3 regions of the Hoyosella subflava DQS3-9A1 genome follow, and region 3 is predicted to be linked to each of the others. Evidence: predicted binding sites of a transcription regulator. Region 3 holds the regulator's gene; each other region holds the start of a gene.
What was found. The regulator LexA, encoded in region 3, represses DNA repair genes until DNA is damaged. The targets are predictions, from matches to a motif close to CGAACANNTGTTCG.
Positions count from the first base shown of each region.

Region 1 (10,665 bases), 990 kb from region 3:
CGCGGTTTCCAGCAACATAGTGCGCGTCGCGGAGATTACGTGCTGCTGGAAGCCTGAAACGACCGCACCGCAGTGGACAGCCTCCTCGGTGAAGAGGTACGCCGTACCAGCGAGCAGTCCAGCCTTCATTCCAGCGGCCGTGAGCGGATGCGCTAGTGCGGCCACCATGGCTGCTGAGCGTTCGTCGTGAATACCGCCGGCGAAGAAAACCTGTACTTCGGGCATTGCCGCTGGGTTGTCGGCGAGGAACAACCGCAGTTCCTCGAGTTGCGCCTGCCACAGCGGGAAACTGTGCCGCGGACCGACATGTCCGCCACACTCAGCCCCTTCGAAAATGAACTTGCGCGCTCCTGCTCCTAAGTACTGCCGCAGCAGCCCCGGGGAGGGAACGTGCAAGAACGTGCTGATCCCCTCGCTTTCAAGACGCAATGCCTGTGCTGGCCGCCCCCCGGCAATGATGGCGTGCGTGGGCTTCGTGGCGAGTACTGCCTCGATCTGATCCTCGCGCAGTTTTGCGTCGGCGAAACCGAGAATCCCGACACCCCAAGGACAGTCTCCGACTAACGCCTTGGTGGCACCGAGAATTTCCCGCGAGCGCGCCCCAGAGTTCACGGCGAGCGCGATGAAGGGAACCGCACCGCCAGCGGCGACTGCCTCCGCGAACTGCGGCTGGTCACTCACCCGTGTCATCGGCCCTTGTGCGAGGGGCAGCGCTGTGCCAAGATCCCGGGCGAGCGGGGAGGCCGGGGCGAGCATGCTCGCGGCGTCACTAGCACAGACGACGGCGGCGGTTATCGCCTCGCGGACAGCCCGAACGGAAGCCGCCACGGTGCCGAACCGGGATTCGAACGTTCGCGCGAGGTAGCCGTCCTCGCCAACCGGCAGCACGACGCTGCCGCCGCGACTCATGCGGCGAACCGTTCGTTGCCCGTTCTCGACAACTGACTCAGAGCCGTCAATTCCAGCGAGGACCGCTCGGACGTCGGCGGGAATATTCGACTCGCCGAGTAGCGCGAGTTGTATGTCTAGGACGACGCCACGCGCTCCCCCTACGACCGCTGCGGCGGCGGTGTCAGGGCCAATTCCCCCCGCCAGCCACACGGGCAGGGTGCAGGAGTCGTCGGCCGTCAATTGCTGCAGGAGGACGAAGCTGCTGACCTCACCAACGAGCCCGCCAGTTTCACAACCACGGGCGATCACGCCGTGGACGCCTGCCTCACGGGCCCTTCTCGCCTCAGTCGGGGACGTCACTTCCGCGAGAAGCCGCCGACCGCGAAACTCGTCCGCGCGAGCTAGGGCGTCGCGGGTCAGAACAACACACGCGACTTCGTCAGGCAGCTCGCGCGCACCGAGCACACAGTCAGCCGAGATGCGGACCCCGAAACCGCCAGGGACCATGCGCGCTGCGATCGCGAGTTCACGACGCGCGGCGGAGCGACCCTCACCGAGATCGAGGACTCCGTGCGCACCACTGTGCGATGCGGCCGCGACCGCCGTGGCGTTCGGGTACCCGAGCGGGCCTATCGCGATCACAAGGTCGCGAACAGCGTCGGCAGTATGCATACATGGCCTTCAGGGTCGTCGGATCTGCACGCCGGAATGGTGTTCGCAACACACCCTGTGAACAGCAGATGTTTCCCGTAGTGACTCGAACGACAAACAGCTTAGCCAAGAGTACGTTACAAAATGGGTATGTTCTACGGGCAAATTCTGAACATTAGGTTGCCGTCAACGTGTTTCGTCCCAGCCCACCCAAAGCCGACAAATTACCGTTCGAGCAACACGGTGCCGCCAATCGTGACAGACATGGCTTAGAATCGAACATGTGTTCCCATCGCATCAGGTGTCGCTCTTCGATATCGGCACAGGCGGCCCCCGCATCGGCGGTCTCGCGGGGATGCAGCGGACCGAATTGACCGAGGGCGCCTGGGTCGATACGTGCCCGAACTGGATTTCCGGTTCCGAAGCCCTATTCGCCGACCTGATCGAGCACGTTCCGTGGCATGCCGAACGCAGGAAGATGTACGACAGGGTTGTCGATGTCCCACGGCTCGTCTACTTCTATGACGAAGGTGCGCCACTGCCCAATTCCGTACTTATACAAGCTCGGGAGGCACTGGATCGCCACTATGAAACCGAACTCGGTGAACCGTTCGTTACCGCTGGCATGTGCTACTACCGTGACGGCTCGGACAGCGTGGCGTGGCACGGCGACCGGATCGGCCGCAGCAGCACTGAAGACACCATGGTCGCAATCTTGTCGCTCGGCGAGGCCAGGCATTTGTTGTTGCGTCCACGCAGCGGAGGACGCTCACTACGGTTCACGGTCGGCCACGGCGATCTCCTCGTCATGGGTGGCTCCTGCCAGCGCACGTGGGAGCACTGCATTCCCAAGACCACACGCGCGGTCGGGCCCCGCATCAGTGTGCAGTTCCGGCCGCACAACGTGCGGTGATAGATGACATCGACACCGCACGATGCGCGTTCAGGAAACTTCGTGCTCGGTATCTGATCTGACTGCCGCGACAAGCAAGCGGCCAATGAGCACTGCCGCCAAGGCGACGACAATTACCACCCCGACAATTCCGCCCGGCATCGGCCGGAACGGCAGCGAAGCGAGCGTCGCGATAGCGAACGCAAGTGTTAAGCGCGCTAACAGCTGACCGCTCACCCACCGGACCGGTGGGCTGGCGTCCCCGATGAACGTTGCGGCGATCAGGAGCAGCAACGACGACGAGAGCCACATTGATGCGACGACCGTAAAGGAAAGATCGAAGAACTCGATCATCATTTCCGTGTCCCCGAACGTGGCAGCCACCAGCGCGAGAACCACCAGCCGGTTCGCAGTGCGCCGCCCCTTCGCCTGCGCAAACCAGACAATCGGGGCGAACGCCAGGCCTGCGAACTGGACTACAACAGCCAGGAAGCCCATGAGATCGAGCAGCGAATCCACTTCCCCGTCGGCGTCACCGAGGAACTCGTCAACGTTCCACATTACCCCAAGCGCGAGCGCACACCCGGTGATCGCAAACAGGTCCACACCTGCCGGCACGAGTTGAGATGCGACGGGCTTCAACGCCAATCCGGCCACACCCAGAACGGTGAAGATGGTGGCGAAGTTGAAGGACACCGCCGACACCCAGTCCGGCGAGTCAACCCACCGCTGAGCGTCAAAAGCGATGACCATGTTGCCGAGGCCATTGAGCAACTGGCCCAGCGCAAGCAGCTGCCACGGTGCACGAACCCCGGGCGCCAGCGCTTGGGAAGCGAAGGCACACGCCATGGCCGCGGCGAGACCCGATGCGACCAGCAACCAGCCAATCGCACCGTCGACAGAGAAGCCGAGGGCGAGCGCAAGCGCGCTCGCCGCGATGGCGGTCGCCTGCCGCGTCATCTACAACCCCACTTAGTTCGGTATTTCTAGCCAGCCGCAGCCTCTTCTGCGGGCGGTCCGTCCGTCAGATTATCGGGCAGGCCGCGCGTTGAAACTACCGCATGCGGACCTCTTGACTTTCACCCCCAACCGGATAACATACAACCAAATGGTTGTACATCATGATCCACGCGCTACTGCGCTCTCCGATGACGAGGTGGACCGGATCTTCCGGGCCCTCGCCGACACGACCCGCCGGGACATCCTGCGCCGCACTCTCACGAGCGACACATCGGTCTCCCAACTGGCCGCCCTGTATGACATGTCCTTCGCGGCAGTGCAAAAGCACGTCGCCGTGCTGGAAGGAGCCGGGCTCGTGACGAAACATCCACACGGTCGTGAACGTCAGGTTCGGGGCAATCCCGAAATGATCCGGCGAGCACAAGCATTACTCGACCGCTACGAGCAGATATGGCGGGGCCGCATCGACCGGCTCGATTCGCTCCTCGCCGAGGACGGCCACTAAATCATCAGAAGGGAACACTCCAATGCCTGTCACCACCGTCACCCGCGACATTGACAACCTCACCATGACCGTGGTCGCTGACTTTGCGGCCCCAGTCCAGCGCTTATGGGACGCATACCTCGATCCGCGCAAACTCGAACGATTCTGGGGTCCACCCACCTACCCCGCCCAATTCACCCGGCACGACGCGGCGCCCGGCGGCCGATCCGTGTACTCGATGACCGGGCCCGATGGCGACACCCACCATGGGTTCTGGGAGTGGCTCTCGGTCACCTCGCGTGAAAGTTTCGAGGTCCGCGACGGTTTCGCATTCGCAGATGGCACGCCCAACCCCGACATGCCGGCCATGCGCATGGTCTATACGTTCGAATCAACCGAGACGGGCTCGCGCGTTACTACAGTCACCCATTTCCAGTCCATCGACGAACTCGAGAAGCTCCTCGAAATGGGCATGGAAGAAGGGCTGAAGGAAGCGATGGGCCAGATGGACGCCGTCCTCGCCGACCTCGCCTCCTTCGCCCGTGAACTGCCCACCTCGACCCAGATCCTCAGCGACACCCAGGTCAGGATCAGCCGCGTGATCCGTGGAAGCGCCGAGGACGTCTGGCGCGCTCACAACGATGCCGACCTGCTGCGGCGCTGGCTTCTCGGACCCGACGGATGGACCATGCCGGTGTGCGAGGTCGCCACCAACGCGGGCGACACCTACCGGTACGAATGGGAGCAGGCCGGCGGTGAAGGCAGATTCGGCTTCGAAGGTGAACTCCTCGAATCCACCGCGCCCTATCGCGCCGTGACGACCGAACGCATGATCGGGATGGAAGGTGAAGGCACCATCAACGAGATGACCCTCACCCCCGTCGACGGCGGCACTCTGCTCACGCTCGTCGTCACCTACCCCAGCGCCGAGGTGCGTGACATGATCCTCGCGACGGGCATGACCGACGGCATGGAAACCAGCTACCAGCGCCTCGAGCAGGAAGTGCTGGCAGCGAGCGTCGCCTAGGAGGGCTCCAAGAGTCCGTCCAGCACAGCACTCGCCCGCATGAGGTGCCGCGACCGGGATGTCAGGGTGGCTTCTCGTGCGGCGAGTGCCCCGCTCACCTGATCCCACCCCCGATGGTGACGTAACTGTGGCATCAAGGTTTTCAGAACAGGGATGCGAAACCCGCCCTCGCGCAGTTGATGAACAATTCGCGCATCCCGCACATCCGCGGGCCTGTACGTCCGCGCTCGCTGGCGTGTGCGTGTAGGCGTGACGAGGCCCTCGGACTCCCAATGACGCAGGGTCGACGCCCGCACTCCGATTGCTTCCGCCAGTTCGGAGATACTCATCGCGTCGGCGGGTCGCGGGTCCTCAAGCGGCTCTTCACTGATTGCCGAAGCTGCCTGCTGCGCAAGGCGTAACCCCTCACGCTCGGCAGCGAGGCGAGCATGAACAACATCGATGAGCGCCAGGACCGCCGACGTTGTCGAGGCGTGAGCTGCGCGCATAATCCGCTTCGCTTCGACGGGGCCGGCTGCCAAGGCCAGCGCGCGGTACGCAAGTGCCGCCTGCACGTGGACCCCGGAAAATTTCCGGTAACCGGAAACCGTACGCACCGCAGGCGGGAGCACCCCGTGGTGTTCCAGCACTCTGATCTGCTGCACTGAGTATCCCGCTAACCGGGCAACGTCCACCGGCCGCAAACCCAACTGTAGGCTTTTGCGTTGGGTATCAGTGCTAACGGTGGTAAAAGGCTTCATATGGACTTCAATGTAACGCTGAAGCCTATGAGGATTCACGACATTGTCGACTACGTTGGCGCCATGGACGGTGTCCTAGTCATCACGCCGCAAGAGGGTGACCCACACCCAGAGATCGCTTGGGGGGACGTGTTTTTCTTTTACGCACCCGACGGCGTCGTCCCGAAGGCACAGCCATTCGCGACCATCGTGACCAAGGACTACCCCGACGACGCCACGTCTCACCTGAACCGCCCCGGCGCCTTCCGTGTGAATATCGCCGCTGGAGCAGCCGAGTTCCGCAAGTGGACGGGGCATCATGCAGGAGAAGCGGGTGCCTCTGCCGCGGATCCAAGCGCTGCTGACACTCTCACGCCGCATCCGGTTTATGGCAGACAGAACTGGCTTTCGGTCGTCAACCCGGGCCCGGCGACCGCCGAGATTGTGAAGGAGCTTATCGAAACTGCTCACCGCCTAGCACGGGAACGCTTCGACCGGCGGGCCAGGTAACAACGCTCGTCCAGCACGACCGAAAATCCATCGGCGCAGGTCAATTAATCGGTCTGATTCTGGTCGTTTCTGGTGACCTGCGCAGATGGATTCGGGGCGTGGCTCGCTCAGCCTTTTGCCTCCACCTCGGCGAGTTCCTTCCGCCACACCCGAAACGCTTCTTCATTGCGGCCGCGGCGCCAGTAACCCGAGATCGACGCCCACTCGGCCGTCACCCCGCGTTCTTTGCGGACATACCGCCGGAGGTTGTGCATCACCGCCTGCGCCTCGCCGTGGATAAACACATGTGCGTTTCCCGGTAGCCACGGCAGAGCACGAACCGCTTCGATGAGCGGCGCATTGTCACCCGCTGCGCCATCGGCAACCTGATTCGAGGCGGCGCCGCGGTGCACCCATTGGACAGCCAGATCGGCTGCTGTGGGCAACTCGATCTCGTCATCACTGTCCGCCACCTCGATGATCGCGAAGGCTTTTGCGCCCGCTGGCAGAGCTTCGACCGCTGCACCGATCGCCGGGATCGCCGATTCATCACCCGCGAGAAGATGCCAATCGGCGTCAGAACGCGGCTTGTACGCTCCGCCTGGCCCATACATGCGCACACGTGTGCCAGGTTCGGCACTCGCTGCCCATGGACCTGCGATGCCTTCGTCACCGTGCACCACGAAGTCGATGGCGATCTCGCGATTCACCGGGTCGACGGACCGAACGGTGTATGTGCGCAGGGTGGGGTCGTGTTCGGCCCCGAAATGCAGTTTGACGTAGGAATCGGTGAACTCGCTGGGCTGGAACTCGCCGAAATCCGGATCACCGAGATGTACCCGCACAAGGTGTGGCGTCAGTTGTTCAGTTCTAGTGACGTGAAGTGTCGTTACGCGTCTAGCCATGTGGATAGGCTAACCTAATACTTCGCAATCGCGGTAGGCCCATCACCGGCGGTCTACCTCACATCCGTGGCGGTCCACTCCGGTATTGCGGCGGCGTCCCGGACATCTGGATCGGGTTTGCCACCTGTGGTGTCTGCGTTCCTGGCACAGTCACAGTAGGCGCGAGCCCGAGGGACTCAGCGAATCGGATCGCCTCAGCGACGTTGTTGATCGGTCCCGCGGGCACGCCCGCCGCGGTGAGCGTCTTGAACCAGTAGTCCGCGCCTTGCGGCGCTAGTCCGTCGCTGAGCAGCGCGAACAGCTCATCGCGATGTTTCACCCGCTGCTGGTTGGAACTGAACTCGGGGTCCTCAGCCACCTCAGGCATCCCCAGCGCCCGGCAGAGCGCGGCGAACTGCTTGTCGTTCCCGACAGCGATCGCTAGCGGGCGATCAGCGGTGGGGAACACTTCGTAGGGAACGATCGACGGGTGCCGGTTCCCCATAATGGACGGCACTACATCGGCGCCGAGATAACCGGATGCCTGGTTCACCAATGACGACAACAGCGACGACAGGAGATTGATGTCGATGCGCTGCCCCTCGCCGGTGCGCTGACGGTGGAACAGCGCCGCCTGAATTCCCGCGAGCGCGTGCAGCCCGGTCAGGACATCAACGACCGCGACCCCCACTTTGGTGGGCGATCCAGGCTCGGGGCCCGTAATGCTCATCAGCCCGCCTACGGCCTGAACGAGCAAGTCATATCCGGCCAGTGCCGCACCTTCGTCCCGCCCGAAACCAGTGATCGCACAGTAGATCACGTCAGGTTTCACCTGACATAACTCCTCGTAGCCGAGCCCCAGCCGTTCCATCGTCCCGGCTCTGAAGTTCTCGACGACAACGTCGGCCCCCGCCACGATCTCCCGCGCTCGCGAGCGGCCCTCGTCAGTCGAAAGATCGAGCACGACGGACTTCTTGTTGCGGTTCACCGAATTGAAGTAGGTCGCGGTACCCTCCTGATCGAATGGTGGCCCCCAGGCACGGGTGTCGTCACCGCTCCCTGGCCGTTCGATCTTGATGACCTCGGCACCGAGATCACCGAGCAGCATTGTCGCGTACGGTCCCGCGAGGACTCGGCTGAAATCTGCGACAATCACGCCGTCAAGCGCGCCTGTACTCATGTTCTCGCCTCTCCTCCGCGCAGGTACACGGTGGTCGTGTGCGTGAAAAACTCGCGCGCCGCCTGTCCTTGCTCCTTTGGACCATAACCGCTCTTCTTCGCGCCGCCGAACGGCACATGGGGGTCTGCTCCCGCCGTTTCGGAGTTGACATGCAGCATTCCGACATCAAGCGCGGCCATGGCCTCCAGTGTCCGCGTGAGATCCTGGGTGAAGATCGCGGCAGAAAGTCCGAACTCGCTGTCGTTGGCGAGTGCGAAAGCTTCCTCGACCGTGCTGGCCTTCCGTGCGGCGAGTACCGGGCCGAACAACTCGTCCCGCCAAATGTCAGGCTCCCCCGATGACAACGCAAGTATGGTCGGCGCAACGTAGTATCCCGCCGCGAGAGCACCCGATGTGTACGTCTCACCGCTGATGCGTTCGGCTCCCTGAGCAATTGCCTGCTCAATTCCGGCATTGATGGAATCACGCGCGGCGCCGTCCACGACCGGGCCCATCTCAACGCCATCCTCCACTGGATTTCCCACCCTGAGCGCCGATGCGCGTTTCGCCAGTTCAGCAATGAAATCGTCCGCGATGTCGGACGTAACAATCAACCGTGACGTGGCCGTGCATTTCTGCCCAGTCGACCGGAATGCGCCGAGCAGCACCTGCTCCGCCGCGAGGTCAAGGTCGGCATCGCCCAATACGATTGCCGCGTTCTTTCCGCCCATCTCAGCCTGGATGGGGACACCCCTGGCAGCGGCGGCTACGGCAAGCTTGCGGCCCACCCCCGTCGAGCCAGTAAAGGTGATCGCATCAACCCCGTTGTGCGACACCATCGCATTGCCGATGGCGCTGCCACCCATCAGGAGGTTAAGCACACCATCGGGCAGGCCCGCCTGAATCAGCGCTTCCGCGAATCGCATCGCGAGAAGCGGCACCGTGCTCGCCGGTTTCCACACCACGGTGTTGCCGTACGTCAGCGCCGGAGCGATCTTCCAGGCAGGGATCGCGATGGGAAAGTTGAAGGGCGTGACGACCGCAACGACGCCGATCGGTTTACGGGTGACAATAATGCGTTCCCCCCGTCGCGGCGATGAATACATCTCTCCCGCTTCACGATCCGCATCGTTGCCGTAGTACCGCAGGATCTGAGCTGCACGCTGTACTTCGCCGATGCCCTCGGCTCTGGTCTTCCCTTCTTCGCGCGCCAGTTCAGATCCCCACTCGGTGGCGGACGCTTCGACGATCGTTGCGGCACGAACGAGGATCGCTCCCCGCTCGTGCGCCGGGGTCGCTGCCCAGGCCTGCTTCGCATGCTGGGCGGCCTCGATGGCCGCGTCAGCTTGCGCGAGGTCTGCCTGGCGGCCACGCGCGACCACGACGTCCGGTTCCGCTGGGCTCGTACTGACGATCTCGTCACCCACTCCGGGGACCCATTGGCCGCCAATATTGTTGCGCAGCTCTACCGGGTTGCTCATGTCGCCACCTCCACTTTCTTCAGACCTCAGCGGAACGCTGCTTGGCCCGTGAGCGCCTTGCCAATGGACAGCAGGTGCATCTCGCTTGTTCCCTCGTAGGTGAGGACGGATTCGAGGTTGTTGGCGTGACGCAGCGGCGAATACTCCAGTGTGATGCCGCTGCCGCCGAGGATGGTCCGGCATTCGCGGGCGATCGCCAGCGCTTCCCGGACGTTGTTCAGCTTGCCGAGGCTCACCTGCTCCGGGCGCACACCACCCCCATCCTTCAAGCGACCGAGATGAAGGGCGAGCAGCATGCCTTTGCCGAGTTCGAGCGTCATGTTCGCCAGCTTCTCCTGCGTCAGCTGGAAACTCGACAGGGGCCGATCGAACACCTCACGGGTCTGCGCGTAATCGAGCGTGGTCTCGAGGCTATCGCGCGCCGCGCCGAGCGCCCCGAAGACAATGCCGAAACGTGCTTCGTTGAGGCAGGACAAGGGCGCGCTCAGGCCGCGCGCGAGTGGCAACTCCGCCGACGCGGGCAGGCGCACGTTGTCCAGTACAAGCTCGGACGTCACGGAGGCACGCAGCGACAGCTTCTTGTGAATGTTGTTGGCGGTGAAACCAGGAGTGTCCGTCGGAACGACGAAGCCACGGACACCTTCATCAGTCTGCGCCCACACTGTCGCAACGTCCGCGAGGCCACCGTTCGTGATCCACATTTTGGTGCCGTTGAGCACCCAGTCATTGCCGTCACGCCGTGCCCGTGTGCGCATTCCGCCGGGGTTGGATCCGAAATCTGGCTCGGTCAGGCCGAAGCAGCCGATCGCCTCGCCCGCAGCGAGCCGAGGCAGCCACTCCTGCTTCTGCTCCTCGGACCCGAACCGGTAGATCGAGAACATCGAGAGCGAGCCCTGAACCGACACGAAGCTCCGGAAGCCACTGTCGCCAGCCTCAAGTTCCAGACACGCCAGTCCATAACTCACGGCGTTGGTCCCGGCGCAGCCATAGCCATCGAGATGCATGCCAAGAAGGCCGAGCTTACCGAA
Region 1 covers NC_015564.1:2,782,241-2,792,905, forward strand. Annotated here, with positions in the region: gene AS9A_RS13140 (type I polyketide synthase) at 1-1,563, opposite strand, end outside; gene AS9A_RS13145 (alpha-ketoglutarate-dependent dioxygenase AlkB) at 1,898-2,455, shown strand; gene AS9A_RS13150 (hypothetical protein) at 2,486-3,394, opposite strand; gene AS9A_RS13155 (ArsR/SmtB family transcription factor) at 3,543-3,899, shown strand; gene AS9A_RS13160 (SRPBCC family protein) at 3,922-4,905, shown strand; gene AS9A_RS13165 (MerR family transcriptional regulator) at 4,902-5,645, opposite strand; gene AS9A_RS13170 (DUF6194 family protein) at 5,673-6,134, shown strand; gene AS9A_RS13175 (siderophore-interacting protein) at 6,242-7,018, opposite strand; gene AS9A_RS13180 (CaiB/BaiF CoA transferase family protein) at 7,077-8,177, opposite strand; gene AS9A_RS13185 (aldehyde dehydrogenase family protein) at 8,174-9,637, opposite strand; gene AS9A_RS13190 (acyl-CoA dehydrogenase family protein) at 9,664-10,665, opposite strand, start outside.
Region 1: a site for LexA is predicted at 1,819-1,832, ahead of AS9A_RS13145 (alpha-ketoglutarate-dependent dioxygenase AlkB). Genes of this name have one in related genera too.

Region 2 (10,665 bases), 440 kb from region 3:
GTAGGTGCGCGATCCGTTCTGGCCCGCCAGTTCAGCGTCCATTGCCTTTTCCAGGCCCATCAGGCCGTGTCCGTCCCACCCCGTGGACCCCACGATGTTCGCTGCAAGTGCACCGCCTGGATATTGGCGGATGTCTTGGCGCTCGGAGCCGACTTCAGGGAAGTCCTCCTGGATCTCCGTGGCAACAGCGGGGTCGACTCCGCGAGCGAGGTACGTAAACGTCTCGTCGCTCATAATCTGGCGCCGAAGTGTCCGTTCCGTCACCTGATCGTCGAGCGCACGCGCGACACCCCTCGCGATTTCTCGAAGCCGCGCGTCCGGATCAGGTGCGGTCGGATCATTCTCCGCCACGGTCTCGAGTTGCTCCCGGACCCTGCGCGGCTGGAAGGTCAACGCTCGTGCCTCTGTGGTGAAGGCGATGACGTTGCCATTTCGATCGACGATCGGCCCCCGTGTGGCGGGGTCGACTAAGGATACGGTCCGCTGCATGGCGGCCTCGGCGGAAAGGCGCGGCGCGGAGAAGCCCTGAACATTGATGAGCTGAACAACGATGAGCCCGATTGCTAGGAACATGACGAATCCAGCGACACGGAAGCGGTACACGCGTGCCCCCGGCTTCGCTGGCTGCCGTCGCGACCGGGATGGGCTCACGGCAGGTCCGTCGGCTCGTCGGAATCTGGCTCCCCACCCACTGGCACCAGCGTCTCCGAAGGCTCACCATTCTCACCGAGTTGCGGAGTCATCTCTGGCCCGGGCAGTTCGTCCACCGGAATCGGTATCGCCACCTCGATTTCACGTTCCGGAGATCCGGAAAGCGGGCCTGTCAGGTCACGGCGCTGGGGGTCGATGTTGAACGGCGGAAGCGGTGCACCCTGCGCAACCCGTGGCTCGCCTATCAGGTTCACCGAGCCGTCGCGAGCAACCCTGAGATACGCAGGGTCAGGCGCTGGGATCATTCCCTCTTCGGAAGCGAGGCGGGCGAGTTCCGGGGCGGAACGGCCGCGCTCGACGTCGCGGCGCAGCGCTTCGCGCTCCTCTGCGAGCTTTTTGTATTCCATCTTCGCCTCAGTGATCTGATACGCCTGCTGCGCCGCTTGTGTCGACAGCAACAAGGTGAGCGCGAGTCCGCCTACTAGCATCGCAATGATCAGCGCCACAAACGGGATACGACTCGCCTTTTCCCGCATATCAAAACGGGCCGCTCCGCCGTCAGGACTGCCGAGCCTGGTTGAGCGGCGCGCATACGCGCGGCGCGCAGCCGGAGACATCCCATGTGCTCCCGGGCGCCCGTTCTTTCGTTTCTGGTCATTGCCGCGCCGGGTAGGGGTCAGCGTCGTCGTCATTGCGATCTCCTTGCGATCCGCTCGGCAGCGCGAAGCCGTACCGGCGCTGAACGTGGATTTGTTGCCGCTTCCGTTTCCGAGGCACGTTCGGCCCCACGCGTCAGCAACCGAAACTCAGGGCCAGTTCCGGGCAGGTCAACTGGTAGACCCTCAGGCGAGCGAGACTTCACGCGCTGCGCAAGTTCTCTTTTGACAATGCGATCTTCGAGCGACTGGTACGACATGAAGGCGACACGACCGCCCACTGCGAGCGCTGCACAGGCTGGTTCGATGACCTTTTCGAGTGCATCGAGCTCGCCATTGACTTCAATACGCAGCGCCTGGAAAGTGCGCTTCGCAGGATGCCCGCCGGTCCGTCGCGCGGCCGCGGGTATGGCGCCGTACAGCAACTCCACCAGTGGTGCACTCGTCGTGAAGGGCTGCTGTTCGCGGTACCGCACGATAGCCGACGCTATTCGCCCAGCGAAGCGTTCTTCCCCGTAAACGCTCAGCACTCGAGCCAGTTGACCTCTCGAATAAGTGTTCAATACATCCGCGGCGGTTAAATCGGTGGTGGTATCCATGCGCATGTCGAGGGGTGCGTCGATCGAATACGCAAACCCGCGGCCCTTCTCATCGAGCTGCATGGATGACACACCAAGGTCGAACAGAATTGCGTCGACAGCTTCGGACTGCGCCAAACCAGCTTGGTCGAGGGCAGTCACGATCCCGTCGAAACGGGTATGAACGAACGTCACGCGATCTCCGAAGGCCGCCAGTCTCTCCCTGGATAGGGAGAGCGCGCGCTGGTCGCGATCCAGACCCACAACTCGCAAACCCGGGAAATCCCGCAGGAACCGTTCTGCATGTCCGCCGAGGCCCAGGGTGGCATCGACCAGGACAGCGCCAGTACCGTCCGCAGCTCGCTGGGTGATCGCTGGTGTAAACAGCTCGACCGCGCGGTCTGCCATCACCGGGACATGTTTCGGCTGCCCCTCAGATGGACGCCCGGGCATCTCATCGGTCATGACAGCTCCTACGGTGATCGTCACGGGGCGGCAACCTTGCCGAACATCGGGGGATGCCACGTGGGCTCTGTCCGGACGGAGTACCTGGCGTTGGGGAAGTACGCCAGGGGCTCTACCGGGCAGAGGCCGCGTAACACCCGGCCCAAGGCGGCCTTGGCGAGCGCTGAAAGCGAACCTGATTTCGACACGTCAGAGGATCTCCTTGAGCACCTCGTCACGAGCCTGCGAGTAGTCCTCCTCGTTCTCCGAGAGATATTCCTCCCACGATCCGGAATCCCAAATCTCCAGAAAGTCCACGGAGCCGACGACGACACAGTCCTTCGCGAGCCCCGCCCATTTGCGGTGAGCTGAGGAGATCGTGATGCGGCCTTGAGCATCAACATGCTGCTCATCCGCACCCGAAGCGAGGCTGCGAATAAACGCGCGTGCCTGCGGATCGCTGCGCGAGATAGATGCCGCTTTCCTAGCAAGCTCCATGAACTCGGCGCGCGGGTAGACGGCAAGGCTATGATCCTGCCCCTTAACAACCATCACACCTCCCACGAGCGATTCCCTGAACTTCGCCGGCAATGTGAGCCGACCCTTGTCGTCCAACTTGGGCGTGTAGGTGCCGAGAAACATTCCGACACCTCCTACTCCGCCCCGAGAGACCAGTAGCGGAACTTGGGTACGTTCCACCGCGCACCACGTTACCCCACTTTCCCCCACCAGCAATCGATAACAGGGGTGTTTCATTGTGGTGTGGGCGTATTTAGCCTGATACACGAGGTGGGAGAAGGTGGGGGCGTTCAGACCGTTACGGGACCTTGGCCCAAATCGAGTCCAGCCCGCGACCTCCCCGTTACCGCAGAGCTCCCCAGCCCACACCCTCTTTACCGGCCAAGACCCGCCTGCAGCGGTGTGTGGTCAGTATTCGGGGTGTGCGGTGACTACAGCACCGCGAACAATGGGGCTTCGGGTGGGGAGATGTGGGGGACGTCCGCGAGATGCTGTGGAGCGATACCGCGCAAGCAAAGAGGGTGTGGCTCCCGGCCGGGAGCCACACCCTCTTTACATATGAGAAGCCGCTATTGCTCGAAACGCTTCCGGAATCTCTCTTCCATCCGCTTCGAGAAACTTTCGGATGAACCCCGGGGCTTGCGCGCTCCTGGCTGCGGCTTCTTGCCGCCTTGCTTGCCAGAAGCACCGGAGTCCGTTGAGGCCTCTTGGCCTTCTCCATCTGCTGTGCGCTGGTGGTTACCCGCAAGCGCCCAGACTCCTGCGCCGAACATCACCAGGAAGCCGACGAGACTCAGAATGGGAAAATCACCCAACTTGAGCGGCAGCGCAACCCCGGCGATCAGCAGGACAAGCCCCAGCAAGAAGATCGCAGCGACCTGGAGTCGCCGACGCGGAGATGCACCGCGAGTGCTTGCTGTGCGCACTTGCGAAGCGAACTTCGGATCCTCGGCATAGAGCGCGCTCTCGATCTGTTCGAGCATGCGCTGCTCGTGCTCGGAGAGTGGCACGGTCCCTCCCCCGCACTTGGTGGTGGCCGCCACACCATACGGCGCAGCGGGTTCCTGACTCTTGCAAGAACCTACCACTATGATAAGTGCACTTCTCATCCCGTACCACACAGATCGCTGTGCGGTTTGCCGCATCTTTCGTTCAGTTGAGTCCTGGACGTCGATTTGGGGACGGAACGCCGGGAACTTCCTCACGCCGCACCTGGCTCACGCAGTCCAAACACCGTCTCGTGAACCACGTCAAGGAACTCACCAGCCAATTGGCAGAGACCGTCTGCCTCCGCAAGAGTGGCTGAGGCGATCCCTGCCTCGAAAGCTGTTCGCCGACGCGAATAGGTGGCGAACTCCCCGCTCCAGCGCGCCCATTCTTCAGAGACGCCTTCCAGCAGAACCCAGGCGTTTCTCGTCCTACGGCCTCGCCGCTGAGGTTTGTCATACAGTGCCAGCACTGTTGCCGCACCCCGAAGTGCCGCCAGATAAGCGGCGCGGAATTTGTCGTCAGCCCTACATTCGCTGACTGACTCCGCGTGGAGCTGATCCGCCCGTCGCAGCAGGTCACGCGCTCGCGCTGCCGCTACACCGGCTCCAGGGCGCGAAACACAGGGCGCCGGGCTCATCTGTGAGCGCATCCATCCTCCTAACAGCGCGGGCCCGCAGACTGATGCGGGGCCGTACCTAACTTTCGGCGGGCTGGCCTGCGTCGCTTCCCTCGAACAGACCAGCCGCCGTATCGAACAGCTGTTCGACGTATTCAATATAGCTATACCCCCTGACAATTTCTGACGAAGCCGAGGAGCGGATACCGAGAAATGTGGCACTTGATGTGAGCACCGTGATCGAGCTCTCGCCCGCCACGCTGCGCGAACGAATGCATGAGGCGCTCCAGATTTATGTGGCGGCGATGGGATACCCGCCGTCAGTCGCCCGTCGCAGGGCCCCGATGTGGGCGGAACATGCCCTGCGACCAGGGTGGAAGGCGGTGGCGGCAGTCCTGGAACCAGACGACCCGCTCCGCGGGGTCAGCAAGCTCGCGCCGCACCGTGCTCCGCTTGTCGGCATCGCATATGGCTACTCGGGTGCCCCCAGCCAGTGGTGGTACCGGCAGGTCTGGGCCGCCCTCGAGTCGGGGCAGGGCGAGTTTAACGCGGAGCGCGCACTGGAGAACTACTTCGAACTGACCGAACTCCACGTCCACCCTGACGCGCAGGGCATGGGCGTGGGTCAGGCACTGATTACTGCACTGCTCGATGCCAGGCCGGAGAACTCGGTGCTGCTATCCACACCAGAAATCGGTGCGGAGGACAATCGCGCGTGGCGGCTCTACCGTCGGCTCGGCTTCGCCGACGTGTTACGGCATTTTCAGTTTGACGGCGACCCTCGGCCCTTTGCTGTCCTCGGACGGGAGCTTCCGCTCTGAGCAGCTACGCTCAGAAACCGTGAGTGAGGCTGTCGTCGTCGGGTCAGGACACAATGCGCTCGTTGCAGCATGCTACCTCGCACGCGCGGGGTGGGAGGTACGGGTGATCGAACGGGACACCGTTATCGGTGGCGCCGTCTCGACGGTCGAACGGTTCCCCGGACATCGTGTTGACCGCGGATCGTCCGCACATTTGATGATCCGTCACAGCGGAATCATTGAGGAACTCGACCTCGCCTCGCACGGGTTGCGATACATCGACTGCGACCCCTGGGGCTTTGCTCCAGCTGAGCCCGGTTCGGGTGGCAGAGGCATTGTCTTCTGGCGCGATCTCGACCGCACATGTGAGTCGATCGCACGCGCATGCTCACCCCGTGACGCACGCGCCTACCGAGAGTTCGTCAAAGTCTGGGCCCCGCGGAGCAGCCACGTCATGCGCGCGTTCAGTGCCCCGCCCTCGGGGCCGCACCTCCTGCGGTCATTCTGGGGCCTCGACAGCGGTGGTGACCCCGCACAACTCTCACGCGAGTTCCTCTCACCTGGTGACGCGGTACTCGACGAGTTCTTCACGAATGAGCGCCTCAAGGCGGCCTTGGCCTGGTTCGGCGCTCAATCAGGCCCTCCAATGTCCGAGCCGGGAACTGCGCCGATGGTGGGTTTCGCCGCACTGATGCACGTCCTCCCGCCTGGGCGCGCGGTCGGCGGCAGTGGGGCGCTGACAGCCGCACTGGCTCGCCGCCTCGAGGCCGACGGAGGATCGATCACGTGCGGTGACGCCGCCGTTTCCCTCGCACAGCACAACGGCGGGTGGACGGTGACGACCGAATCTGGCACGCAACTTCGCACACCTGTCGTGATTGCAGGGTGCCACGTCCTGACCACCCTAGATCTCTTGGCTGAAGGCAAATTTGACGGCGCCAGACTGGCCGACTGGCGGAAGCGAATCCGTGTGGGCCCCGGCATCGGAATGGCTGTTCGCGTGCGAGCGCGAACGCTCCCGATATACCCGACCGTGGACGAGGATGCGGCGGTCATAGGCGCCAGCCTGCAACTACTGGCGACCGATCGAGCGCATCTGAGGGCAGCTCACGGAGCTGCCCTGGCAGGCGAACTCCCTCCTAGACCCGTCTCCCTCGCGATGAGTTTCAGCGCTATCGACCCTTCGCTCGCGCCGCCGGGAGAACATCAGTTGACACTCTGGTCCCAATGGCACCCGTTCAGTCCCCGTGAAAAAGACTGGGACACACTGGCAGACCGCGAAGCAGACCGTATTCAGGCTGAGCTCGAGCGTTTTGCGCCCGGCTTTTCAGGGTCCATCCTCGATCGCCATGTACAAACACCGAAGGGGCTTGCCGACGAGCTAGGACTGATTGGCGGGAACGTGATGCACGTCGAGATGGGACTGGACCAGATGATGATGTGGCGGCCAGTTCCTGCCCTCGCCGGCCAGAAAGTGCCGGGCGCACCTGGCGTTTACCTCACCGGTGCGTCCACCCACCCCGGCGGTGGTGTCTCGGGATTCAGCGGGCGAAGCGCTGCGCGGTTGGCAATCCACGACGCACGGCTGCCAAGACGACTGCGGCGCGGGCTCACATGGCCCCGCTGATGCGTATCGCCGTGGTCCTTGCGACTGCGGCGATCGGGATGCAGATCGTGTTTCCACTCGCACAGGGAGCCCTGCTTGACGCCGTTACCGCGGCCGTGGTCGTCCTCCTTGCTGCCGCAGCGCTGGCCCATGCGCTGGTAACGCGGGGTGCGATTTTTATGGTCACCCTCCTGCTGTCAGCGGCAGGGGTCGGATTCGCGGCTGAAGCTCTGGGAGTCGCTACGGGTTTCCCCTTCGGCTGCTACGAGTACGCGCTCGATCGCTTGGGTCCGCACCTTGCCGGAGTTCCGCTGGTGGTGCCGCTGGCCTGGGCGGCAGGTAGTTACCCCGTGTGGTGCGCGGTTTCTGCGCTTCTTTCGGGTCACCACGGCTTGCGGCGGGCCGCAGTGCGGGTCCCGCTGGTGGCAGTGACGATCACGGCCTGGGACCTTTATCTGGATCCCCAGATGGTCACGATGGGTTACTGGACGTGGTGTGCGAGCGGGCCGGTGTTGCCAGGCGCCGGACAGATACCGCTGACGAACTTTGCCGGGTGGCTGCTTGTCGCGACTGTGATCGCGATAGCACTCGAAGTTGCCGCAGCTCGTTCTGATCCTGGTTCCGAGCCGCCTGACCGGTGGGCGCGACTCGGCGCCGATGCCGTCCCCCTCGCGCTTTTCCTCTGGACATGGCTCGGATCCGCGCTCGCCCATGCAGTTTTCCTCCATGCCCGCTTTCCCGATGCGGGCCTGCAGATCTCCGCATCGTTTGGCCTGCTCGGGATGGCTGTTACGGGCGTACCGCTGCTCTTCTGGCTTTATCGAACGGCACAATCGCGGCCACGGATTCGGGGCCGCTCGGCAGGTCAGCGCGCAACCAGCGAGTCAGACCTGGCACGATAGCGGAGTGCCGTTGCGAAACAAGATGCGATCGCCCAGGTGGAGCCGGTTTGCGCCAGCAAGCCTGCTGCTCGCCGCTGTCCTGCTGCTGACGACTGGATGCCTGTATACGGATGCGAACATCCGATTGAGCGAGGATGATCGTCTATCCGGGCGGATAATCGTGGCGCAAGAGCCCACGGAAGAGAACGATCAAGGTCCGCAACTGCGTGTGCCCGATTCGCTCTATGGACGCGCGCGCGTCCAGCGCTGGTCTGATGAGGGCTACGTTGGCAGTGAGCTGATTTTCAGCGATTTGAGTTTCACTGACTTCCGGCAATTGGGGCAGTTCGCGTCTGACGCACCCGGCAGCTTCGATTTGCGATTTACGCGCTCCGGTAACGTAGTCACCATGACTGGGCGCGCTGACCTGCGCAATGTCCCTGACGGCTCCCCCGTCACGCTCGCTGTGAGCTTCCCATCAAACATCACAACAACCAATGGGGAGATGACTACTAACAGATCTGTCGTCTGGACTCCGGCTCCGGGAGATCTCACTTCCCTGCGCGCTGAAACGTCGTACACAGATCCGAATACGCGCAGCTTCGCGGGCTGGACCGGGCTGATGATCGCGCTAAGTGTTGCTGCAGCAGTCATCGTCGGGGCATTGGCCTGGTTCAGCCGGGACCGGTCCCCCAAGCCGAGCGACCTCGTACACTAATTTGCCGCCAACCAACTGGACGTATCGCGTGGCAGCCGCTGGAGCCGCACTCTCCGTGGCTGGAGCGGCTACCGCGCTCGTCAACATGCGCACGACCCCTCAACTAAGAGACTTCCGTCCGGCACGGAATGGGGGCGCGTTGCAGCGGTCCCGTCCGAAACACCATGCTGGTACGGTCGCCGTCTGCGTTCCGGCGCGAGACGAGGAGCGGACGCTCCCGCTGTTGATCGACGACCTTCGTGCTCAGCGTGGCGTGCCGGGGATGAGAGTGTTCATCGTCGACGACGGCTCTACCGACAAGACCTTCGATGCAGCCATCGCTGCGGCGGCAGATGACACGCGCTTCAGCATCCAGCGTTCTGAGCAGGAACCTCCACCAGGCTGGCTGGGTAAGCAGGCCGCATGCTCGGCGATGAGCACAGAAGCGCTGCACGCGGGCGCTCAGATCTTGATATTCATCGACGCCGATGTCCGGCTCGGACCTGAAGCGCTCGCCCGCGCTGCGACAGCGCTCCGCAGCACCGAGGCGGGGCTGGTCAGCGTGTGGCCTTCGCAAGGGGCGGTGTCGTGTGCTGAGAGGCTCGTTCAGCCGTTGCTGGCTTGGTCGTGGATGACGACGATGCCGATCGCGCTAAGCAATCGGAGCTTAAGACCATCTACCGCTGTCGCGTGCGGCCAGTTCCTCGCGTTCACAAGGGAGGCGTACCTCCGCGCGGGCGGGCACAGCAAGGTTGCTGCAAGCCTCACCGAAGATCTGAATATCGCACGGAATCTGCGGCGGTGCCAGTACCGGACCGTCCTGGTCAGCGGCAGGGCCCATGTGCGCTGCCGCATGTATTCGTCGCGGCGCGAACTCTCCGCAGGATACGGAAGGTGGCTCAGCACTGCATTCGGGAGTACCGGCGGATCAATCGTCGTTGCGGCGCTGGCAGTGCTCGCCTACCTGGTACCGCCTGCGGTCGCGCTTTTCGGCCACGGCTCTGCACGCCGTCTCGGATTCATCGGCTATTTAGCCGCCGTGACCAGCAGGCTCGCGAGTTCCCAAACAGAACACGGCCGCCGCCCGGGGGCTGCGCGCGTCGCAGAGTGTCTCCTGCACCCATTGTCAGCGCTGGCTTTCGTCGCGCTGCTGGCTGACTCGATCCGGCAATCGCACGGACGCAGCGCGCACTGGAAAGGGCGGCCACTGCGATAACCGACTATGCGGGTACTGGTGCCAGCCCCAGATTTGTGAGGACTTCTTGGGTGGCCCGCGAGAAGTTCAGCGTGCAGAAATGCAGGCACGGCGCGCCTTCAGCAATCAGCCGCTCACTCATCTTGGTTGCCAGCTCGATTCCTACTTTCCGTACCTCCGCGCGATCTTCCTCCGGCCCGGAGCCGGCAGCTCGTGCCAGCCTCTCTTCCAGGTACGGCGGGATCTGGGAGCCGGACAGCTCAACGATCTTGCGGACCTGCTTCAATGATGTGATGGGGAGCAGGCCCGGAATGATGGGTTTTTCACCCTGGACAGGGTCAGCGGCCACGACCCGGTCTCGGAGCCGTAAATAGTCCTCCACCTCGAAAAACATCTGGGTTATCGAGTAATCAGCGCCTGCACGCAGCTTGTTGAGCAGGTAGTAGGTATCGTGATCGAGGTCCTTCGCTCGATAGTGCCCCTCCGGGAACGACGCAACGCCCACATGGAAGTCGCCAAGTTCCCTGATGAGGCGGACGAGCTCTTCCGCGTATTCGACACCTTCGGGATGCATGACCCAGTCTCCGAGGGGGTCGCCCGGCGGATCACCGCGAAGTGCGAGGAGATTCACAATTCCCCGGTCTGCGTAAGATCCCACCAGGCCACGGAGTTCGCTGATGCTGTGGTCTACCGCCGTGAGGTGTGCCACCGGGAGCAACGTGGTCTCGGTGGCGATCTGACCCGCGATTCGAACGGTGCGGTCGCGTGTCGAGCCACCGGCGCCGTAGGTCAGGGAGACGAACGCTGGATGCAGTTGTTCGAACGTCCGAACCGCACGCCAGAGCCGCTGCTCTTCCTTTTCATTGCGCGGTGGGTAGAACTCAACAGAAAACGGGGTCGAGCGCGGGTCGGAGGTAATCCGCTCCACGATCGACGGGGTCCGGCCCGGTCTCATTCCACGCACACCTGTCTGCCTCACCTGACTCGTCACCTAAGCAAGCATACGGATTCGGTGCAAATGATCGCCCTTCG
Region 2 covers NC_015564.1:1,356,825-1,367,489, reverse strand. Annotated here, with positions in the region: gene AS9A_RS06395 (peptidoglycan D,D-transpeptidase FtsI family protein) at 1-651, opposite strand, end outside; gene AS9A_RS22610 (hypothetical protein) at 648-1,343, opposite strand; gene rsmH (16S rRNA (cytosine(1402)-N(4))-methyltransferase RsmH) at 1,340-2,350, opposite strand; gene AS9A_RS24060 (hypothetical protein) at 2,371-2,538, opposite strand; gene mraZ (division/cell wall cluster transcriptional repressor MraZ) at 2,540-2,971, opposite strand; gene AS9A_RS06375 (DUF3040 domain-containing protein) at 3,418-3,858, opposite strand; gene AS9A_RS06370 (SAV_6107 family HEPN domain-containing protein) at 4,050-4,487, opposite strand; gene AS9A_RS06365 (GNAT family N-acetyltransferase) at 4,727-5,275, shown strand; gene AS9A_RS06360 (phytoene desaturase family protein) at 5,295-6,881, shown strand; gene AS9A_RS06355 (carotenoid biosynthesis protein) at 6,869-7,762, shown strand; gene AS9A_RS06350 (LppM family (lipo)protein) at 7,767-8,459, shown strand; gene AS9A_RS06345 (glycosyltransferase) at 8,488-9,654, shown strand; gene metF (methylenetetrahydrofolate reductase [NAD(P)H]) at 9,659-10,588, opposite strand.
Region 2: a site for LexA is predicted at 4,590-4,603, ahead of AS9A_RS06370 (SAV_6107 family HEPN domain-containing protein). Genes of this name have one in related genera too.

Region 3 (10,665 bases):
CGCGGCCGCGGCCTGGGAGAACGGAACATTCGACGAAGAGGTCGTTCCCGTCGAAATCCCCGGCCGGAAGGGCACAAGCACCTGGCTCTCGCGCGACGAGGGCGTGCGCGCCGAGACCACCGCCGAGAGTCTCGCGAAACTGCGGCCAGCGTTCAGCGCGAACGGAACCGTCACGGCGGGGAATGCGTCCCCCATTAACGACGGCGCATGCGCGGTTGTCGTCATGAGCAAGCAGCGCGCCGAAGCGCTGGGGCTGACCTGGATCGCCGAGATCGGTGCACACGGAATGGTGTCCGGGCCTGACTCTGGCCTGCACACGCAGCCGTCCCGCGCGATCGCTGCCGCGTGTAAGGCGGAGGGAATCGATCCGTCGGACCTCGACCTCATCGAAATCAATGAGGCCTTCGCCGCGGTAGGAATCGCTTCGACCCGTGACCTCGGCGTCGATGCGGAGCGGGTCAACGTCAACGGCGGGGCGATCGCAATTGGGCATCCGATTGGCATGTCCGGTGCCCGAATCGCCCTGCATCTCGCACTGGAACTGCGCCGCCGCGGCGGCGGATCCGGCGCAGCAGCACTATGCGGTGGTGGCGGACAGGGTGACGCACTGATCCTGCACGTGCCAGCGGTCTAACGGCGAAAGGGAGAGTTCGTGGATATCAACGGTTCTGTCGCGGTGATTTCCGGTGGCGCGTCCGGTCTTGGACACGCCACCGCGAAAGCGCTGAACAAGCTCGGCGCTAAGGTCGTCCTGCTGGACCTGCCCTCGCCCAGGGGTGACGACGCGGCACGTGAGATCGGTGACGGCGCGGTCTTCATTCCCACCGACGTGACGTCTGCCGAGCAGGCTGAGGCTGCCATCGGTCAGGCAGCCGAACTGGGAGACATTCGTGTTGCGGTCAACTGTGCCGGTGTCGCGACTCCCGGTAAGGTACTCGGCCGCAGGGGCGTACTGCCGCTCGAGGACTTCGAGCGGGTCGTGCGCATCAACCTCGTCGGCACTTTCAACGTCATCCGCCTGGCGGCTGAGAAGATGTCCAAGACCGAGCCGATCAACGGTGAACGTGGCGTCATCATCGACACCGCCTCTGTTGCCGCTTTCGACGGCCAGATCGGCCAGGCCGCCTACGCTGCCTCCAAAGGCGGCGTCGCTGCTCTGACGCTTCCCGTTGCGCGTGAGCTCGCGAGCCACCTCATCCGTGTTGTCACGGTTGCACCTGGGATCTTCGAAACCCCCATGCTCCTCGGCCTACCCGAGGAAGCGCAAAAGTCGCTTGGTCAGCAAGTCCCCCATCCTTCGCGGCTCGGGAAACCCGGCGAGTACGCGGCACTCGTCACCCACATCATCGACAACCCGATGCTGAACGGCGAAACCATCAGGCTCGATGGCGCGATCCGGATGGCGCCGAAGTAAGACACCGGCACAATTGATGCGTGGCTACCTTCACGGACGCACTCCTTGCGCGGGCGCTCGTCTGCGACGGTGGTCTCGCCACAGCACTGGAAGCGCGCGGCCACAACCTCGCTGGAGGGTTGTGGTCCGCGCGTTTGCTGTTAGACACCCCCGACGAAATCGCAGCCGTGCATCGCGCCTTCTTCGCGGCCGGCGCCGACATCGCGATAACTGCGAGCTACCAAGCCTCGTTCCGCGGTTTCGCGAACTGCGGCATCGGCCGGCGCGGGACGGAACGTCTGCTGCGCCGCAGCGTCCGGATCGCAGCTGACGTACGGGACGAGTTCGGCCGGGGATTTGTCGCGGCGTCGATCGGCCCCTACGGTGCTGCAGCTGCCGACGGGTCCGAATACAAGGGGCGATACGGGCTGAGCGTTCGGGAACTCCGTGCGTGGCACCGACCGCGATTCGAGATCCTGGCCGACACGGGTGCTGACGTGCTCGCGGTTGAGACTATCCCCGACCTTGACGAGGCCGAGGCACTGGCCTCGTTGATTTCTGAATTCAGGGTTCCGGCCTGGCTGAGTTACACCATCGCCGGTGCAAGGACTCGTGCCGGGCAGCCCGTGTCCGATGCTTTCGAGGTGGCGTCTGAGATCGACTCGATCGTGGCGGTCGGGGTCAATTGCTGCGCTCCCGCCGACGTAATCCCCACAATCGATACCGCGCAGCATTCTGGTAAGCCTGTGATCGTCTATCCGAATAGCGGAGAAGGCTGGGACGCGGAGGCCGGGCGCTGGACCGGAAAATCCGAATTCAGCGTCAAGCTGGCGCGCCAATGGGCTGCCGCCGGTGCGCAGATTATCGGGGGTTGCTGCCGGGTTGGTGCGGGTGACATCGCGCAAGTGGCGAGTGCGCTCTCCCGTCCCACATGACAGGCCCATCAGTTGGGCGCTTTGGTTGCCGACTTCAAGGGAGCGAAAACGCGCGAGACGTTTGACGTATGCCCTTCCGTCAGTGGAGTCAATCTTCTGAACTTGATTCTTCCGTTCACGGCCGACGCTTGGGCATACCTCAGATCCTTCAGCACATTTCGATCGCCGTGACACCGAGCCGTTATCCTTGTCGAAGAATGAATCCCACATCGAGCCAGGCAGACGCCCACAAGGATCTGCCCTCACGTCACGAGCTGCGCACACTCCTCGATTCGCTCACCCTTCGAGATGCGCATCGACTTCACCAGCGGCTTCGGCATGCCAAGAACGCCGCTGATCGCTCGAAGATTGCGGCGGCCGCTCAGAAAGCCCAGCTCCGTGTCAGTGCCCGGCATGAAGCTGTACCCACCATCTCCTACCCACCTGAACTACCAGTATCAGAACGCCGCGATGACATCGCCGCCGCTATCCGCGACAACCAGGTAGTGATCGTCGCGGGCGAGACCGGATCCGGTAAAACGACACAGCTCCCCAAGATTTGCCTCGAACTCGGGCGCGGAATCCGCGGGACCATCGGCCATACTCAGCCGCGCAGACTCGCCGCCCGCACAGTGGCAGAACGCATTGCAGAAGAGCTTGACTGCGATCTAGGCACCGCAGTCGGCTACACCGTTCGCTTCACCGACCGCGTCTCCGAAACCACGCTCGTGAAGCTCATGACGGACGGCATTCTTCTCAACGAGATCCAGCGCGACCGGATGCTGCGCAACTACGACACACTCATCATCGATGAGGCCCACGAGCGCAGCCTCAACATCGACTTCATTCTCGGATACCTGAAGCAACTGCTGCCCCGCAGACCCGACCTGAAAGTGATCATCACTTCGGCGACAATTGACCCTGAGCGGTTCGCCGAGCAGTTCGCGACCGACGGTGTACCCGCGCCTATCGTCGAGGTCTCCGGACGCACCTACCCCGTCGAGATTCGCTATGAGCCCTTGACTGAGGAGCGACAACCGGATGCCCGCGACGATGCAACAGGCGGCAGCAGGACGACCGTGGAGAAGGACCCGGTCGACGCTATCTGCGATGCCGTTTCCGAGCTGTTGAGAGAAGGCCCCGGTGACATTTTGGTCTTCCTTTCGGGAGAGCGCGAAATTCGGGACACGGCCGACGCTCTGCACGACCGGAAGCTTCCGCGGGTCGACGTTCTTCCCTTGTATGCGCGACTTTCCGCCGCTGACCAGCATCGCGTATTCACCAAACACTCCGCGCGGCGTGTTGTGCTTTCCACCAACGTCGCCGAAACGTCGCTGACAGTTCCCGGCATCAAGTACGTCATCGATCCCGGTTACGCGCGTATCTCACGGTATTCGCTCCGGACCAAGGTGCAGCGACTGCCAATCGAACCGATATCGCAGGCATCGGCACGCCAGAGAGCAGGGCGTTGCGGGCGCGTATCCGACGGGATTTGCGTGCGCCTCTATTCTGAGCAGGACTTCGACGACCGGCCACTCTTCACCGATCCTGAAATTCTGCGCACAAACCTTGCTGCAGTAGTCCTGCAAATGGCGTCACTTGACCTCGGCGACGTCGCGGACTTCCCTTTCATCGATGCACCCGATCCGCGCAGCGTGCGAGACGGTGTCCGACTTCTCGAAGAACTCGGCGCCCTCGCCAAGCCCGGGGGCGGAAAACGTGGCCACACGCTCACCGAGGTAGGGCGCCAGCTTGCCGCGCTACCCATCGATCCCCGGCTCGGGCGCATGCTGGTCGAGGCGCACGCCAGTGGCTGTCTGCGTGAAGTGCTCACTGTAGTGGCAGGACTTTCGATTCAGGATGTGCGAGAACGCCCGAGTGAACAGCAACAGAAAGCTGATGAACTACATCGGCGGTTCGCTGAGTCAGGCTCCGACTTCCTTGCCTACCTCGACTTGTGGAATTACCTGCGTGAGACAAGGACCGAACTGTCGTCCAGCCAGTTCCGGAAACTTTGCCGAGGCGAGTTTCTGCACTGGCAGCGTATCCGCGAATGGCAGGACCTCCGCGGCCAGCTGAAACAGATCTGTTCCGGGCTCGGCTGGTTGCAGAATGAGAGCCCCGCGGCACCAGACACTGTCCATCAGGCCCTGCTTTCGGGGCTGCTGTCGCACATTGGTATGCGCGAAGCAGATACGCGTGAGTTCCTTGGCGCACGCGGGGCAAAGTTCATGGTGTTCCCGGGCTCCGCGCTCGCGAAGAAGCCACCCCAGTTCGTGATGGCCGCGGAACTTGTTGAAACATCCCGGCTCTGGGCGCGCACGGTGGCGAAAATCGAACCTGCCTGGGCCGAACGCCTCGCCGGGGACCTCGTCAAGCGCGTGTACTCCGAGCCGCACTGGTCCAGTAGACAAGGAGCGGTGCTCGCCTACGAGCGCGTCACCCTTTTTGGCGTCCCGCTCGCGGCAAAACGCCGCGTGAATTACGGATCAATCGATACGGAAACCTCTCGCGAACTGTTCATTCGTCACGCACTTGTCCAGGGCGAGTGGGACTTTCGGCACGAGTTTTTCACGCGGAATCGCGAACTGCTTGCCGACGTCGAGGATCTCGAAAATCGGGCAAGGCGTCGTGACATTCTCGTTGACGACGACACCCTGTTCGACTTTTACGATGCCCGACTCCCCGACACCGTTGTCTCAGCCCGGCATTTCGACAGCTGGTGGAAGAAGAAGAAACACTCGAACCCTGAACTATTGACCTTCACCACAGAAACGCTGGTGAACACAGATGCTGCAGCGGTGCATGCCCGAGACTTTCCCGATGCATGGAAGCAGGCCGACCTACTATTCCCGCTTTCGTACCACTTCGAGCCCGGCCACCCGCGCGACGGGGTAACAGTACAGATTCCCCTTTCACAGCTGGAACGTGTGCGACCGGTAGGGTTTGAATGGCTCGTACCCGGTCTGCGAAACGAACTTGCGGTCGCACTGATCAAAACACTCCCTAAGGCCGTGCGCCGTCAGGTCGTTCCCGCGCCAGACTTCGCTGCTGCAGCGTTGTCGGCCGTGAAGCCGCGCACGGAACCGATGCCCGTTGCTTTCGCGCGTGAATTGTCCCGACTCGGCGGGTTGCGTATTGAGCCGCATGATTTCACGCTTACTGAACTCCCTGATCACTTGCGGATGACTTTTGCCGTGATTGATGACAACGGCGACACCATACGTGCAGCGAAGGACCTCGATGAGCTGAAAGATGGTCTCGCCACAGCTGTCACGAAGGCGGTAGCGCGGGCCGGTTCTTCGGCAGAACGTCCGCCACGCTGGGCGTGGCCGGATTTTCCTGGCGGCCACATTCCCCGCGTGGTCGACCATCGCTCGCGCGGCAACATTGTCCGTGGCTACCCGGCGCTAGTTCTGGAGCCCCAGGGCATAGCCGTGCGCGTACTGAGCACCGCTGCCGCGCAGGACCATTCGATGGTGTCCGCAACACGTGCGCTCATCGCACATGAAGCCGGGCCCCTGCCAAAATCCGTGTTCAGCGGGTTTCCCGCGGCGCAGCGCCTCATACTGAACTACGCCCCAGCGGGGGGAATCGCACGCATCGCGGAGGACTGTCGTGACTGTGCGATTGATGTGCTTGTCACCCAATTCGGCGGTGTCGCCTGGGATGGCGCCACCTTCGCCTCGCTATCGGCGAAGGTGCGCTCAAATCTCACAGAACATACTCGCCACGTCCTCTTGCGTGTGGTACCGGTCCTGGAGGAGGCACACGCCCTGAGTGTGGTCCTCTCGGGGCGAACAGATGAAGCCGCACAGGACGTTTCCGATCAGCTGGCCGATCTTGTTTACCCTGGTTTCGTCACCGAGAGCGGCGCGGATCGGCTTCCCAGCCTCGTGCGGTACCTCACGGCGGCGCGGCGGCGGGTTGAGGCGCTGCCGGGCAGCGTGTCACGGGATTCTCGCGGGATGGCGGCGCTCGACCGGATCTACGCCCGACTGAGCGACACTCTGGAACGACTTCCACAAGCCGAGCGCACTAGCCCACGTGTGGACGAGGTTCACTGGATGATCGAAGAACTTCGGGTTAGCTTGTTCGCGCAAGCAGTCGGAACGGCGTACGCCATCTCTGAACAGCGGGTCGCAAACGCAATCGATGCTCTTACCGTCCGGTGACCCCGATCAATAGCCGAGGCTGTACCAGGTACGGGGCGGCAGCGGCTGCGGGTTCAAACTGACGGCGCTACCGAATGAGTTACTTGACTGCTGCGTGTAGATCGCCATGCCCGAAGGCGGCAGTGGTTGCGGATTGAGTGCGGCTGCCGCGCCGGCCGCTCCTAGCATTAAGGCTGCCCCTGCAACAAGTACGGTCAGGGCGGCTGGTATACGGGTCATGGCTGCTCCTTATAACGGAAGTGATGCACCCATAATCCGCAATCGACGTTCCCAGATGCAGCCACCCAAGGGGTGGACTCGTGCCACCCTTGCCACAGGGTCAAACCTGCGTCGTTTTATGTCTCTCACGGTGCTCTCGAAGGTCTTCGATCTCCTTCTCGAAGTCGTCAGCGGAGCTGAATGACCGGTAAACGGAGGCGAAGCGCAGATAGGCCACTTCGTCGAGGTCGCGCAGCGGCCCGAGGATTGCCAGCCCGATTTCATGACTGGGTACCTCGGCTGCTCCTGACGCACGGACGGTGTCTTCGACTTGCTGTGCGAGCTTGTTCAGAGCATCATCGTCCACCTGGCGGCCCTGGCAAGCGGAGCGCACCCCACGAACAACCTTTTCCCGACTGAATGGTTCGGTGACACCGCTGCGCTTCAGTACTGCGAGCACGGCCGTCTCGACCGTTGTGAACCGTCGGCCACATTCAGTGCAGGATCGCCGACGGCGAATTGCTTGTCCCTCGTCTGCTTCCCGCGAGTCGACTACGCGCGAACTCGCAGATTTGCAGAATGGACAACGCATATCTTCTCCTCGCTCACACCCAGCTTCGCGGTTTACGAACTGGGCACCGCTCGGGGTCGGTGGCCGAAACGCTTCCTCTATCCTCCCCGCCAGAGGGTCGAGCCGCCAACCACCCACTTCTTGGGCACTGTAGGACAGGTAGATGAATTCGGGCCGCGCTGCCCATTCCGAGTGCTTTCCTTTCCGAAAGTATGCGCTCGGGCGCGCCGCCGCAAGTGCGGTCAAATCGGGCAGGTACAGCAGCGCATCATCACCGTCGTGCTCGGGCAGTGCACTCATTGTGCGGGCTCCGCCGCACATTCCCCACTGCACGGGACGATGGGGGCAAGGAGAGATTGTCCAGGCGACACCATGGAGTTTCTCAGGCCGTTGAGATCGCGGATGCTCGCCACCGATACCTCCATCGGCATTGCGGGCGCTACGCGTCGAGCGACGTCACTTAGGGACTCACCTTGATTCACTGTCACGACGCCGACAGTCCCAGGTACGGAGTCTGGAACACCCCCGGTGGTAGGAGCGAAGACCAGGCCCCACAACGGTACCGCGCACATGGCGGCAACTACGGCCGCGAACATGAGCCTTAGCACGAGAGTGTCCTCGCGTGATTGCGGACGCGAACGCCCGCGTCGCGCTGGCGCACAACCAGGACGGCCGTGCACCTCGCGGTACCGCGGTCCGGGACGGCTCGGACGCCGCCACGTCTCCCGCTGCGTTCTGCGGCGGCGGGGCACAGCTCCCTCACGACGGCTGCCCCAGTCCACAGTCTGGTCGCGATCAAGGTGGAAGTGCGAAGCTCTCACCCCACTGCGCGCGCGGCTGACGCTGGACAAGCCCGACCGCATGCATGGGGCCGGAGAACTGTAGCGGGCGCTGAGGTTTCCCGTGTTGTCAGCGGGAGCAAACCGGACGCTCATAACAACCTCCACTCGATTCGGGCCCACCCACGCGGACCGCAGTTGCGCTCTCGACCATGCCCGGTTATTCGAACATGCGTTTGGCTCGATCGCACGTTCGATTGATATCACGCGACTCTGACAAGTTTTGCTCGAACTACCGAAACAGTCGAACAGGTGTTTGGAAAATCGTCGGGCGTTGACTATGGTCAACATCAGTCACACGTGGCACTGTCAGCCTTGGATTGACGGCCAGGAGGAGTCATCAACATGAGCGCTCGCCGGAGCACACGGACACCAGAGCCTGAGGCCGAGAACGCACTTCCGCCGTTGACTGCGCGGCAGCGCGAGGTGCTCAGCGTGATACGTGCATCCGTGATGGAGCGTGGTTATCCCCCTAGTGTGCGCGAGATTGGGGAAGCGGTCGGGCTGACTTCAACCTCGTCGGTGACGCATCAACTCCGGGCGCTCGAGCGCAAAGGCTACCTGCGGCGGGACCCGCATCGTCCTCGTGCCGTAGATGTGCGCGGCTCAGAGGACGACAGTTCCTCGAGCAACAGCACTAAGGCCTTCGGAAGTGGCGGCCGCGCCTCGCACGAAGTCGGCAGCTTTGGCGGCCACACGGTAACCCCGGTCTACGTACCTGTGGTGGGACGAATCGCTGCTGGCGGGCCGATTCTGGCAGAGCAGCAGATTGACGATGTGTTTCCCCTCCCCTCCGAACTGGTGGGCCAGGGTTCCCATTTTCTGCTGAAAGTTGTCGGGGAGTCCATGATCGAAGCGGCGATCTGCGATGGTGACTGGGTAGTTGTGCGTCAGCAGGAAGACGCGGTGAACGGCGATATTGTCGCGGCGATGATCGAGGGCGAAGCAACGGTCAAGACTTTCAAACGAACGAAAGATCACGTATGGCTGCTGCCGCAGAACCCAATCTTCGAGCCGATAGCAGGCGATGACGCCACGGTGCTCGGCAAGGTCGTGTCCGTGATCCGAAAGCTCTGAGCACGAGCTACTTTCGCCTCCACCAGAGAACTGTCGCACCAGCAATCAGCACGGAGATAAACAGCCCCACACCCACTGCCGCGACGCGCACACCGAAACTGTCCAGCGCGTCGTCGTCTGGCGGTGGCTCTGCAACGGTGCCTGCACCCGCTGGGTCTGATTGCGTCGGCACAGCCACGTCATCAGCGGGTTCCGGCGTAGCGGCGCGCTGAGCAACCTGAGACCACACATAGTCCTCGACGCCGCGAAGGATCTGGATCGGCGGAAGCGGTTCATTCGCATCCGGCGGACGTGCGGGATCGCCGGTGATGGGAAAGCCCAACTCCGATGCGGTGAGCAGATCACCGTCAGCAGTAAAGGCGATCGCTTCCCCCTGAGGCTCATTCGGGATCGGCAGGACGACAGGGTCCCGAGTGAGTGCATCGAGCAGGTCGCCGTCTTCGTCCGCGTAGAAGTAGACGTCGGTGTACGTTCGGACCGCTGCGATCGTTCCTTCGGCGTTCACCGCGCCGCCAGTGGCAAGGACTGAGCCGAATGGTCCAATGGGGCCGCCCGGGGTTTCTGTCATCGAAAATGTCAGTTCCCCCGCCTTCACGAGGTCCACGGGCCCAGGCGAGGGGAGGTCGTCAACAGATGTGCCGCCTTCTGGAACGTACACCTCTCCGACACCGACGCCTTTCGTCACGATGATCGGCATCCCAACACGGTCAAGCAGGATGGTCTCGGCGTCACGAGCGCCTTCCGGGTAACGCAGCCGATGGAGCACCGCGTTGGCACCATCGCGGTCCACGCTGAGCAGTGCAATTGTTTCGCGCGCCGCCCGGTTGTCCCCGACATCCGCTATCCACAGGCGGTCGCCTCGGGCGGTGAGGTCTTCCGGATCAAACGGATTGAGCTCGCTGCGCAACCATCTCGTCACCGTACAGTCGCCAGCGAGGACGTTCGCGAGCTCGGCCACGGCCACGCTGCTGCCGCCGTCCGGGATGGCGTACACAACCTCGTCAGCCACGATGAGTCCCGAGAGCTCCTCAAGTTCGCGATCAACGGGCACGCAGAGCGATTCCACGCTCGGCGGTCCGTCGGTTTCCTGCGCCCCCACCGGTGCAGCGAGCAACCCTGCCGCCAGCACAGCAGCAATACCGGCGCCCACAATGGATGAGCGCCGGTAGCTGGACCGAACGGGAATGTGGCGCATCCGCTAGAGTGCGAACTCCTGCAGGCTCGCCGCGAGTGAGTACGGTACGTGCGCCCGAATCCGGGTGCCTTCAGCCTCGTGCGTTTCGCCGGTGACCGTTCCCTCTGTGTGGATTCGTGCGACGAGCTCTCCACGTGCGTATGGCACTTCGACGAGCACCTCAACATCCTTGCGACCGAGTCTGTCAGCGAGTTGTTCCCGCAACGCGGTAAGCCCCGCACCAGAATGCGCCGAGACGAATACCGCGCCTGGCAGCGCCCGGCGGAGCTGCGCAAGCGCCATCGGGTCCGCGGCATCTGTCTT
Region 3 covers NC_015564.1:1,792,968-1,803,632, reverse strand. Annotated here, with positions in the region: gene AS9A_RS08365 (acetyl-CoA C-acetyltransferase) at 1-634, shown strand, start outside; gene AS9A_RS08360 (3-hydroxyacyl-CoA dehydrogenase) at 653-1,414, shown strand; gene mmuM (homocysteine S-methyltransferase) at 1,435-2,328, shown strand; gene hrpA (ATP-dependent RNA helicase HrpA) at 2,526-6,482, shown strand; gene AS9A_RS08345 (hypothetical protein) at 6,489-6,701, opposite strand; gene nrdR (transcriptional regulator NrdR) at 6,802-7,272, opposite strand; gene lexA (transcriptional repressor LexA) at 8,436-9,167, shown strand; gene AS9A_RS08330 (hypothetical protein) at 9,175-10,362, opposite strand; gene hflX (GTPase HflX) at 10,366-10,665, opposite strand, start outside.